One region of the Stenotrophomonas sp. C9D9 genome, then DNA from elsewhere that is predicted to be linked to it. Evidence: predicted binding sites of a transcription regulator. Region 1 holds the regulator's gene; each other region holds the start of a gene.

Region 1 (3,274 bases):
GCCAGTTCCGGGTCGGTGCGATGCTGTTCCGGCGGCAGGCCGAGCGCGCCGAAGCCTTCGTGCACGCGGCGGACGATGCCCACTACGCGACGGATGATCTGCCCGGTCAGGTCCTGGTAGCTCTGCGTCAGGGCGATCTCGGTGAGGTTGTGGCGGATGCGCTCGAGCTGCGCGTCTTGGCCCGGCTGCAGGCCTTCGGCGCGCAGCTGTTCGGTCAGGCTGCGGCATTCCTCGGCCAGGTCCAGGGTACGGTGGGTGGCCTGTTCGGTCATCGCCACCACGTGGTCCAGGCGTGCGCAGGCATCGTCCAGTTCGCCGGCTTCGCTGGGCACGGTCGGCAGTTCACCCAGCGCCTGCCCCAGCTCGCGGGCGAGCCGCGAGAGGCCGCTCATCATCGGCTGCGTGCGCAGCGCGACCAGTCCGTCGATGCGTTGCCGCCACGCGGCTTCGTCACCGGACTCCAGTGCGTCCAGGGCCTCCTGCAGGCGCAGGGCGAGGGCGTTCTTGTCGACCGTGGTATCCATCAGGCGCTGGCCGCCAGGCGTTCGAAGATCTTGCCGAGCTTTTCTTCCAGCGTCTGCGCGGTGAACGGCTTGATGATGTAACCGTTCACGCCGTTCTGGGCCGCTTCAATGATCTGCTCGCGCTTGGCTTCGGCGGTGACCATCAGTACCGGCAGGGTCTTCAGCTTGGCATCGGCACGGATCGCCTTGAGCAGTTCGATGCCGGTCATCACCGGCATGTTCCAGTCGGTGACGACGAAATCGAACGGCTGGCTCTGCAGCAGCGACAGCGCGGCATGCCCGTCCTCGGCTTCGGCGGTGTTGGTGAAGCCCAGATCGCCCAGCAGGTTCTTGACGATTCGACGCATGGTCGAGAAGTCGTCGACGATCAGGATGCGCATGTTCTTGTTCAAAGCAGAGTTCCTTTGTTGTTCATTCCGGGCGGCCGGGGGCAGCCGCCTCGGGGATGTTCATTCTTCCAGGCCGGCGTCGACGGCCTCGAATATCTTCAGCCGGCCGCGCAGGCGCAGCACGGCCTGGCCGTGGATCTGGCAGACCCGCGATTCGCTCACGCCGAGCACCGCGCCGATCTCCTTCAGGTTCAGCTCCTGCTCGTAGTAGAGCGAGAGCACCAGTTGTTCGCGCTCGGGCAGGTGGCCGATGGCCTTGCCCAGCTCGCGGCCGAACTCGCCGCGCTCCAGCACCTGCTGCGGGGTCGGGCCACCCTGGGCGACGGTGTCCAGTTCGCCCTGGTCTTCGATGCGCGACTCCAGGCTCAGCACCTGGCCACGTGCGGCGTCTTCCATCAGCCGCAGGTATTCGGGCAGCGGCATCTCCATCGCGGCGGCCACTTCGGTGGCGCTGGCGGCACGGCCGGTGCTCTGTTCCAGGCGGCGGATGGTGGCGGCGGCATCGCGGGCACGGCGGTGCACCGAGCGCGGCACCCAGTCGCCACGGCGGATCTCGTCGATCATCGAGCCGCGGATGCGGATCGAGGCATAGGTCTCGAACGACGCGCCCTGGTCGGCGTCATAGCTGCGCGAGGCTTCGATCAGGCCCATCATGCCGGCTTGGATCAGATCATCGACTTCGACGCTGGCCGGCAGGCGCGCGGCCAGGTGGTGGGCGATGCGCCGCACCAGGTCCGAGTGCTGGGCGATGACCTCGTTGGCCGCCGAGCGCTGGACTTCCCTGTACTGGGCTGCGCCTTTCATGCGGCCACCCCGCGCTGCTTGAGAATGCGTTCGAGGAAGAACTCGACACCGCCACGCGGTTCGGTCGGTGCCTGCCAGCGTGCGGTGCGGCGCGCGATCTCGGTGATCGCCAGCGCCGAAGGGCTGGACGGATAGGCCTTCACCACCGGCTGCTGGCGCTGCACCGACAGGCGCAGCCAGTCATCCTGCGGCACGCAGCCCAGGTAGTTCAGCGAGACATCGGCGAGGAACTTCTCGCAGACGCGGGTCAGCTTCTCGTACAGCACGCGGCCCTCGTTCGGGTCACGCACCATGTTGGCCACCACCTGGATGCGGTCCACGCCACGTTCGCGCGACAGCACCTTGATCAGTGCGTAGGCGTCGGTGATTGAAGCCGGCTCATCGCAGACCACCACTACGGTGTCCTGCGCGGCCTGGCAGAAGGTCAGCACGCCGTCGGTGATGCCGGCGGCGGTATCGACCACCATGATGTCCAGCTCGCGTTCCAGTTCGGAGAACACGTTGACCAGGCCGACATGCTCGGCCGGGGCCAGTTCGGCCATGTGCCGGCGGCCCGATGCGGCCGGGACCACCAGCACGCCGTTCGGGCCTTCGACGATGACGTCGTCCAGCGAGCAGCGGCCGGCAACCAGGTCGGCCAGCGTAAAGGTGGGGTTCAGCCCCAGGATCACGTCGATGTTGGCCAGGCCGAGGTCGGCGTCCAGCAGCAGCGTGCGCTTGCCCATGCCGGCCAGCGCCACGGCCAGGTTGGCGGACACATTCGTCTTGCCCACGCCGCCCTTGCCGCCGGTCACGGCAATGGTGCGCACAGGGCCGAGCGGCTCGCTGCGGGTGGCCGACAGCGGGAAGGTCTTGGTCAGCTTGGCGTACTCACGCGACGGCATGGTTCAACTCCGGGTTGCAGGGCATATCGGCCGCTCGGCGCAAATCTTCAAGGCGAAGTACAAGATTGGCTGCACTGGCCCGGTGCAGGTCCTCCGGGACGTCCTGGCCATCGGTCACCCAGGTGATCGGCAGGGCGTGGTCCACGGCCACCGACAGGGCGTTGCCGAAGCGGCCGGTCTCGTCCAGCTTGCTCAGCACCAGCCCCTGCAGGTTGGCCGCACCGAAGCGGCGCACCACCTCGTCCATGTCGCCGAAGCTGGTGTTGGCCGGCAGCACCAGCAGGGTGCGGACCTGGCGGGCGGCGCGCAGCCACTGCAGCTGGGCGGCCAGGGCACGGTCGCGCGGGCCCAGGCCCGCGGTGTCGATCAGCACCAGCTTGTAGTCCTTCAGGCGTTCCAGCAGCTGGTCCAGGTCGGTGCCGCTGTTGGCCTCGTGCACGGCGATGCCGAGCTGGCGGCCGTAGCCATACAGCTGCTCACGGGCACCGATGCGGGTGGTGTCGGTGGTGACCAGGGCGACGTCGCGCGGTGCGTGCTTCTCGGCGAAGCGCGAGGCCAGCTTGGCGATGGTGGTGGTCTTGCCGGCGCCGGTCGGTCCGACCAGGGCGATCACACCACCTTCTTCCAGCGGGTCGACCGGAGCGATCGGCAGCTTGCGCGAGATCAGCCCCAG
Region 2 (3,274 bases), on a different contig from region 1:
CAGCGGTGCCAGCGCACTACGATGATCGGCCAGGGACATGCAGGACTCCGCGGGGAAAGGGCGCCCCAGCATGCCAGTGCCGCCCTGCAAGGCCGTGTCAGTATCCGGTTATCCTGCGGCGATGAACCCCATCCTGCACGTTGAGATACCGGTCACTGACCTGGTCCGGGCCATCACGTTCTACCAGCAATGGCTGCAGGTGGCGGTGGACGAACCGATCCTGCTGCATGACTGCAGGATGGCGTACCTGCCGTTTGCCGATGAGGCCGCCGGCGCCAGCATGTCGCTGGTGCAGGGTGCGGACTACCGGCCCTCCGAACAGGGCGCGCGCATCTATATCGGCGTCGATGACCTGGATGCCAGCCTCGAGCGTGCGCTGCAGGCAGGGGCCGAGCTGCGCTTCGGCCCGGCCGATGCCGGCGACTGGCGCGTGGCCGAGATCCGCGACAGCGAAGGCAACCGGATCGCATTGCAGGCGCGCGCGGTTCTGTAGCGTCGAGCGATGCTCGACTGACGCGTTCCCCGCGCCGCCAACAGCAGTCGAGCATGGCTCGACGCTACACGTGGGTCGCGGCACGCGAGCGCTGCAGCCAGTCGTTGATCGCCGGATCCAGCCGTGGATCGTCCGGCAACTGCATGCCGAAGCGTTGCTGCAACACTTCGCGCACGTCGCCAACATCATGCAGCGGGCGCTTGTCCGGTGCCTGGCCAGGGCGGTACTCGGTGTAGTTGCCGCTGCCGATGGTGCGTCGCCAGTCCGGCCCGGTCAGTGACGCGCGCAGCTGGCCGGGGAAACTGGAATCGGGATGGGTGCACACGTACCAGTTGCCCACCACGTTGTCGATCGGTGCCGGCGCGTGCAGGTCGAAGCGATACATCGCCCGCCAGCCATCGCTGGACTCGGCGGACAGCACGAAATCCCCCTCGCCGGGCAGGCGCTGCAGCAGGAAGCGCTCGTGAGGCGTGGCCTGCGGCTGTGGATCACGCAGGCGCAGCGGCACGGTCGGGGTCAGGCTGCCGAAACCGGCATCCACCAGCCAGTCATCGCCGTCCACCTGCACGCGCAGCAGCAGGTGGGTCCGTGCGGTCAGTTCGCCGTCCTGGGCGGCCAGCAGCACGCGCGCGCTCAACGGCTGCGCATCGAAGCCCAGCGCCTGCAGCAGCGCCAGCAGGCCGCCATTGAGTTCGAAGCAGTAGCCGCCACGGTGGTCGTCGAGCAGCTTGCGCTGCACGCTGTCCAGGTCGATCGGCACTGCATCGCGCAGCAGGCAGCTGAGGGTTTCGAACGGCAGCAGTGCGTTGTGGCGCTGCTGCAGCAGCGTCAGGCCCGCCAGCGTCAGCGGTGGCGGTGCATCCAGCTGCAGGCGTTGCAGGTAGCGGGGGACATCGAGCGTCGTCATGGGGGCACCGGGCGGGGAGGGAGGTCCACTGTGCTCCCCCAACCGGGGTTGAGGTCAAGCACTGCGCGGGTGTCATCCCCCCGTCGCCTGTGCCGGGTACAAAGGCCGCGTCCGCCAGCAATCGGTGGAACTGCACCAAGAACGCCCTAAAGTTGCTCCATTTCCAGCCGATACAGGTGCGTCCTTCCGCCTGGAGTCTGTCATGTCGGCCGTTGCCCCCCACCTCCGGTCCCTGCGCATGCGGCTTGCCGCGCTGCGCTCGGCGTCCCCCGGCCTGCTGCTGTGGCTGCAGCCGCACCGGCTCAGCGTAGCCAACAAGCTCAAGGCGACCCTGTGGGTCTGTGGCCTGGGCCTGATCGCGATCGCTGCGGTCTACGCCTGGACCGGCCATGCCAGCACGCAGGCGGCACGCAGCCAGGCCAGCTACCAGCACGGCAGCGATCTGGCCGCGAGCCTGGCGACACGGGTGGCCGAGGCGCGTCGTCTGCAGACCCAGTATGCACGCAGTTTCGACGATGCCGACCGCGCGCAGCTGCTGGCGACGCAGAAGGCGCTGCAGGCCGATCTTCAGGCGCTGCGCGCGATGCCGATGGATGCCGGCCGGCGCAAGGCGCTGCAGGCGCTGACCGAAGCTGCCGGTGCATTCTCGCAGGGTGTGGCCGCCCTGTTCGAACGCGTCGATGAGATGGGTCGTGGCGATGCCGGCCTCGCCGCGCAGCTGCAGCAGGCCGCCGACACCCTGCAGGCGCAGGTGGATGCGCTGCAGCGGCCTTCGTTGGCGTTGTCCCTGCAGAAGATGCGCCGACAGGAGGCGCTGCTGCTGCTCGATGGCGATTCCACCCATGCCGACCGTGCGAGCGAAGAGAAACTGCCGTTCGATCTCGCGCTGGTGGGCCTGCCGACCGATGCGCAGGATGCCCTTCGCAACGGCATGGAGGCCTATCAGGTCGCGTTGCTGGGCTATACCGCCGCCCGCGTTGGCCTGGATGTGGAGGCGCAATCGTTGCTGGATACCGCCGCAGGCGTGGCGCCGGCGCTGGCCGCCTTCCAGCAGGCCCAGATGGCGGTGCTGGCCGAGGCACAGGCGCGCCAGCAGGCCGGCACGCGCACCATGAGCGTGCTGTTCGCAGTGACCCTGCTGCTGGTCGCCGGCGTGTTGATCACCAGCCTGGTGCTGGTGCTGCGTGCGGTGCGCCAGCCGATCCAGGACACCCTGCGTTTCGCCAGCGATATCGCCGACGACCGCCTGGATACCACCCTGCGCGTGTACAACGCCAACGACGAGATCGGACAGCTGGCACAGCGCCTGGTCGACATGCAGCAGCGCCTGCGTGCGCGCATCGAGACCGAGCGTGCCGGTGCGCGCGGCAATACCCGCGTGCGCCAGGCGCTGGACAGCGCGCAGACCGGGCTGATGGTGATCGATGCCGAGGGCCAGGTGGCCTACGTCAATCCGGCACTGCTGCAGCAACTCGAACGCCAGCTCGAAGACCTGGTGGGCAGCGATGCAGTGCGCCTGCATCCGGCGTTGGCCAGCCTGGCCGGCGTGCGTCAGCGCGAGGAGCGCGAGATCGGTCATGTCGGTGTGCGCTACCAGCTGATTGCCAACCCCATCATCGACGAAGGGCAGTTCCTCGGCGTAGCGGTGGAATGGCGCAGTCGTGCGCTGGAGACGCTGCTGGAAACCGAAGTGGCTGCCCTGGTCGATGCGGCGGCACACGGTGACCTGCATGGCCGTATCGCGCTGGAGGGCAAGCAGGGCTTCGTGCGCACGTTGTCGACCAGCATCAATCGCCTGCTGGCCACCTTTGAAACCAACCTCGGTGACCTGCAGGCACTGCTCGCTGCACTGGCCCGCGGCGACCTCAGCGTGC
Region 3 (3,274 bases), on a different contig from region 1:
CCATGCCATTATTTCAGGCCGCCGAATGCCTTTTCCTGAATAAGTATATGGAGAGGGGGCAGGGCACTCTTGCTGATCTATTGTCTTCGGGAGGGGAATTTCTGTGGGCGAATGGCTTGCCCAACGACCCGGTAATGTGGGGTGACTGGTGCGACGCATTTGCTGAGGTTTCAGTCGATGGAAATGCTCTTAATTATGAATTCTGTAGCGCGCAAATTAGTTCATCAGGCGGACGTTTGACGTTGCTGGATGCGTTCTCAGTAATGCTGGTATTCCTCGAGGCGATCTTTGATCGATCCGGTGAGGATCTTCCGCTTTTCGAAGTTATTGGGCGTCTCATGTCGCCTCTAAGTGATTCCGGTTGTCCGAATGATTCCTCTGTCTGGGTTGAGTGGGTGGAGTCGGTTGGAAAGGTTAGGTCGTAGGGGTTTGGGCGGCGGCTTCCCTGATGGCAATAGGGATTGAAAGGGGGGGGGCTGGCGATGCAAGAGGATCTTGAATTTGGTTGTGACTTCGAATTCGAGATTCTTGTCGGCCGCAGTAGGCCTCATGCTGAGGTGACAGAGGAGCCTGTCTGGAGCAAGGTCGAGTTTCGTGGCGAGTTTGGATAAAAGATAATGAGAGCAAGGATTGAACCCACCTTCGGTAGCGCCGACGGTGAAGCAGTACAGCGCACAGATACAGCCTCCGATGGGCTGAGCGAAAAGGACGCACTGGCGATCGTGGTAGGAGACAGGTTCTCCACCTATCTCCACTACTGGAGGCTGTACGAAGCATGCGGCAGGGCGCCAAGGCGATGGAACTGGCCGGCATTCCTGTTCTCGTCACTCTGGTTCTTCTTCCGGCGCATGCATGCGTGGGGCGCGATCTGGTTCATCCTTTCGCCGTTGCTGATGACCACCTTCGCGCTGCTGGGGCTGCCATGGTTGTCCTTGCTCTCTTTCGTGGTGTTTCGCGTACTTGCAGGAATCCTGGCGAATCCGCTGTACCTGGCGCACTGTCGAAGGATTGTCCGCATGGTTGATGCCGAGCATCGCGGGGCACATCGTCGGCACCTTGAACTGCAGAAGGCTGGCGGCGTCAGCTACACCGCTCTGGTGATCGCCTTGGCGGTAACGGCCTCACAGAACACCCTTATCAAACTGATCGTTGGTTCGATATCAGAGCCAACGCCCACGCAGTCTGCCGTGTACGTGGCGGCGAACCCGCCGTATCTGCCGGACCCGCAGATAGAGGAAGCGGAGCGGGTGGTGTACCAGGAGCAAATGCGTGCGATCGCAATGACGGCGTGGCCAGCGGGCGTTCCAACCGAGGGCAATGCCTGCATTGTCGAGTTGCGTTTGGCGCCACCAGGTCAAGTGCTGAAGGCCAATGTCCTGGAGCCGTGTACGTTGAACGACGCCCAACGCGAGATGATGCTGGGTGAAATCAGGCGCACGGACTTCACGATCGAGGGGAAGATGCGGTTCTTCAACAGGCATACCCTTATCGACTTGCACAAGTAATGAGCATTTCGCTGTTTCTCGAAGCCGAAGCCGAAGCCGGTGCCGACCTGGATGCCGTGCTGCACGCCCTGGATTCGATCCAGGCCGAGTACTCCGACGGTACTGACGGTCTGCATGGGTATCTTCCAGCGTCCAACACCAGCTTCGGGTTCGGCATCGTCGACCCGCCGGAGGCGCTCGTAGCGGAAGGGCTTGAAGTCGAGTGGCAGGTGGGCCTGCTCGGCTCGTTTCATTTCCGCGCGAGCGGGTTTGAAAGCGCCTGGGAGGAAATCTGCCGCTTCACAAAGCGCTACGCCGCGACGTGTGGGTTTCGATTTGTGCTCTCGTTCCAGTTCGAGAGCGTCTATGCGGCAAGGCTCGGAAAGGATCTGGTCTTCCCGGGGCCTGCTGCACCGTAATGCCGGATAGCGGGGGGGCAGGCCCCGGCCTGATCCCATTCGCGCTACCCGTGGCGATATACCTTATGGATATAACGCCTTCGTGGGTCGTCTGATTTCACACCTGTCTGCACAGTTCCAGAGTTTTGGATCGATATAATAATATCGACCCATAAAGTTTCCCCTGTCTGCGCCGCCATCGATCGTACGGCCATGATCAAGGGAATTGAGATGCTCGCCTTACGCAACCTCCGAGTGGGATCCCGGCTGGGTGCCGGGTTTGGACTGCTGCTGCTGTTCATCGTGGCCATCGTCGGCCTGGTGCTGTACGGGAATCACCTGAAGTCCGCCCAGTTCGAGAAAGTGGTGGACGTCAACATGGTGAAGATGCGGCTGTTGAACGACATGCTGGATACCAACAACGCAGTGTTGATGCACCGCCGGCTGATGGTGATCAAGCGTGGCGAGGATTTCGACAAGGATTATCAGAAGGCGCAGGAGCTGTCGCGGACCTACGACGGCATCTGGGCCAAATACATCAAGATTCCGCGTGATGCCACCGGCGATACCCTGGTTGCGAAGATCGACGCGGCACGCAAGGCCACCGATGCCTCCACCCAGCATCTGCACGAGCGCATGAAGGCCGGTGATTTCGACGGCGCGGCCAAGGAACTGCTCGCCGAGCATGGGCTGGCAACCGCATGGAACGAGGCCATCTCGACATTGCTGCGGCATCAGGAAGCGCTGACCGCGCGCAGCCGCGAGGAATACCGGTCAACCGAATCCTGGACCGGTACGTTGTCGATCGTGTTCGGCGTGCTGAGCCTCATACTGGGTTCACTGGCCGCGTGGGCCATCACCCGCAGCCTGACCCGTCCGCTGGAAGGGGCGGTGAAGCTGGCCGATGGCATCGCCAACGGGCGGCTGGACAGCAGCATCGACGCCTCCGGCAATGATGAGGTAAGCCAGTTGCTCCGGTCGATGCAGCGCATGCAGGCGCAGCTGCAGTCGGTGATGGCGGCGCAGGGTGAGCTGGCGCGCCAGCACGATGCGGGCAGCCTCAGCTACCGCATGGACGAGAGTGCCTTTCCCGGCGACTACGGGCGCATGGTGCATGAGACCAATGCGCTGGTCGGCTCGCACGTGCAGGTGCAGAACCGGTTGATCGAGGTGATGAAGCACTACGCCCGTGGCGACCTGTCGGTGGACATGGATCCGCTGCCGGGCGAGAAGGCGGCGATCACCCAGGCCATGGACGAGACCAAGACCAGCCTGTCGGCGATCAACAGCGAGATCCGCCGGCTGGCGACGGCAGCGGCGGCGGGCGATTTCAGCCTGCGCGGCGATGAAGATCGCTTCGCCTATGATTTCCGCGACATGGTGACCGGGCTC

The links. The regulator FliA, encoded in region 1, starts transcription of late flagellar genes. The targets are predictions, from matches to a motif close to TAAAGTTTNNCNNNCNNNGGCCGATAA.
Region 2: a site for FliA is predicted at 1,548-1,574, ahead of ACXI0D_RS14135 (methyl-accepting chemotaxis protein). Genes of this name have one in related genera too.
Region 3: a site for FliA is predicted at 2,056-2,082, ahead of ACXI0D_RS05970 (methyl-accepting chemotaxis protein). Genes of this name have one in related genera too.

What each region holds. Positions count from the first base shown of each region.
Region 1 is NZ_JBSZIF010000006.1:791,458-794,731, reverse strand. Features, by position in the region: gene ACXI0D_RS19240 (protein phosphatase CheZ) at 1-524, opposite strand, end outside; gene cheY (chemotaxis response regulator CheY) at 524-916, opposite strand; gene ACXI0D_RS19230 (RNA polymerase sigma factor FliA) at 974-1,717, opposite strand; gene ACXI0D_RS19225 (MinD/ParA family ATP-binding protein) at 1,714-2,601, opposite strand; gene flhF (flagellar biosynthesis GTPase FlhF) at 2,588-3,274, opposite strand, start outside.
Region 2 is NZ_JBSZIF010000004.1:1,899,544-1,902,817, forward strand. Features, by position in the region: gene ACXI0D_RS14120 (transporter substrate-binding domain-containing protein) at 1-39, opposite strand, end outside; gene ACXI0D_RS14125 (VOC family protein) at 122-493, shown strand; gene ACXI0D_RS14130 (arylamine N-acetyltransferase family protein) at 558-1,400, opposite strand; gene ACXI0D_RS14135 (methyl-accepting chemotaxis protein) at 1,603-3,274, shown strand, end outside.
Region 3 is NZ_JBSZIF010000004.1:120,999-124,272, reverse strand. Features, by position in the region: gene ACXI0D_RS05980 (DUF2628 domain-containing protein) at 618-1,505, shown strand; gene ACXI0D_RS05975 (hypothetical protein) at 1,505-1,903, shown strand; gene ACXI0D_RS05970 (methyl-accepting chemotaxis protein) at 2,114-3,274, shown strand, end outside.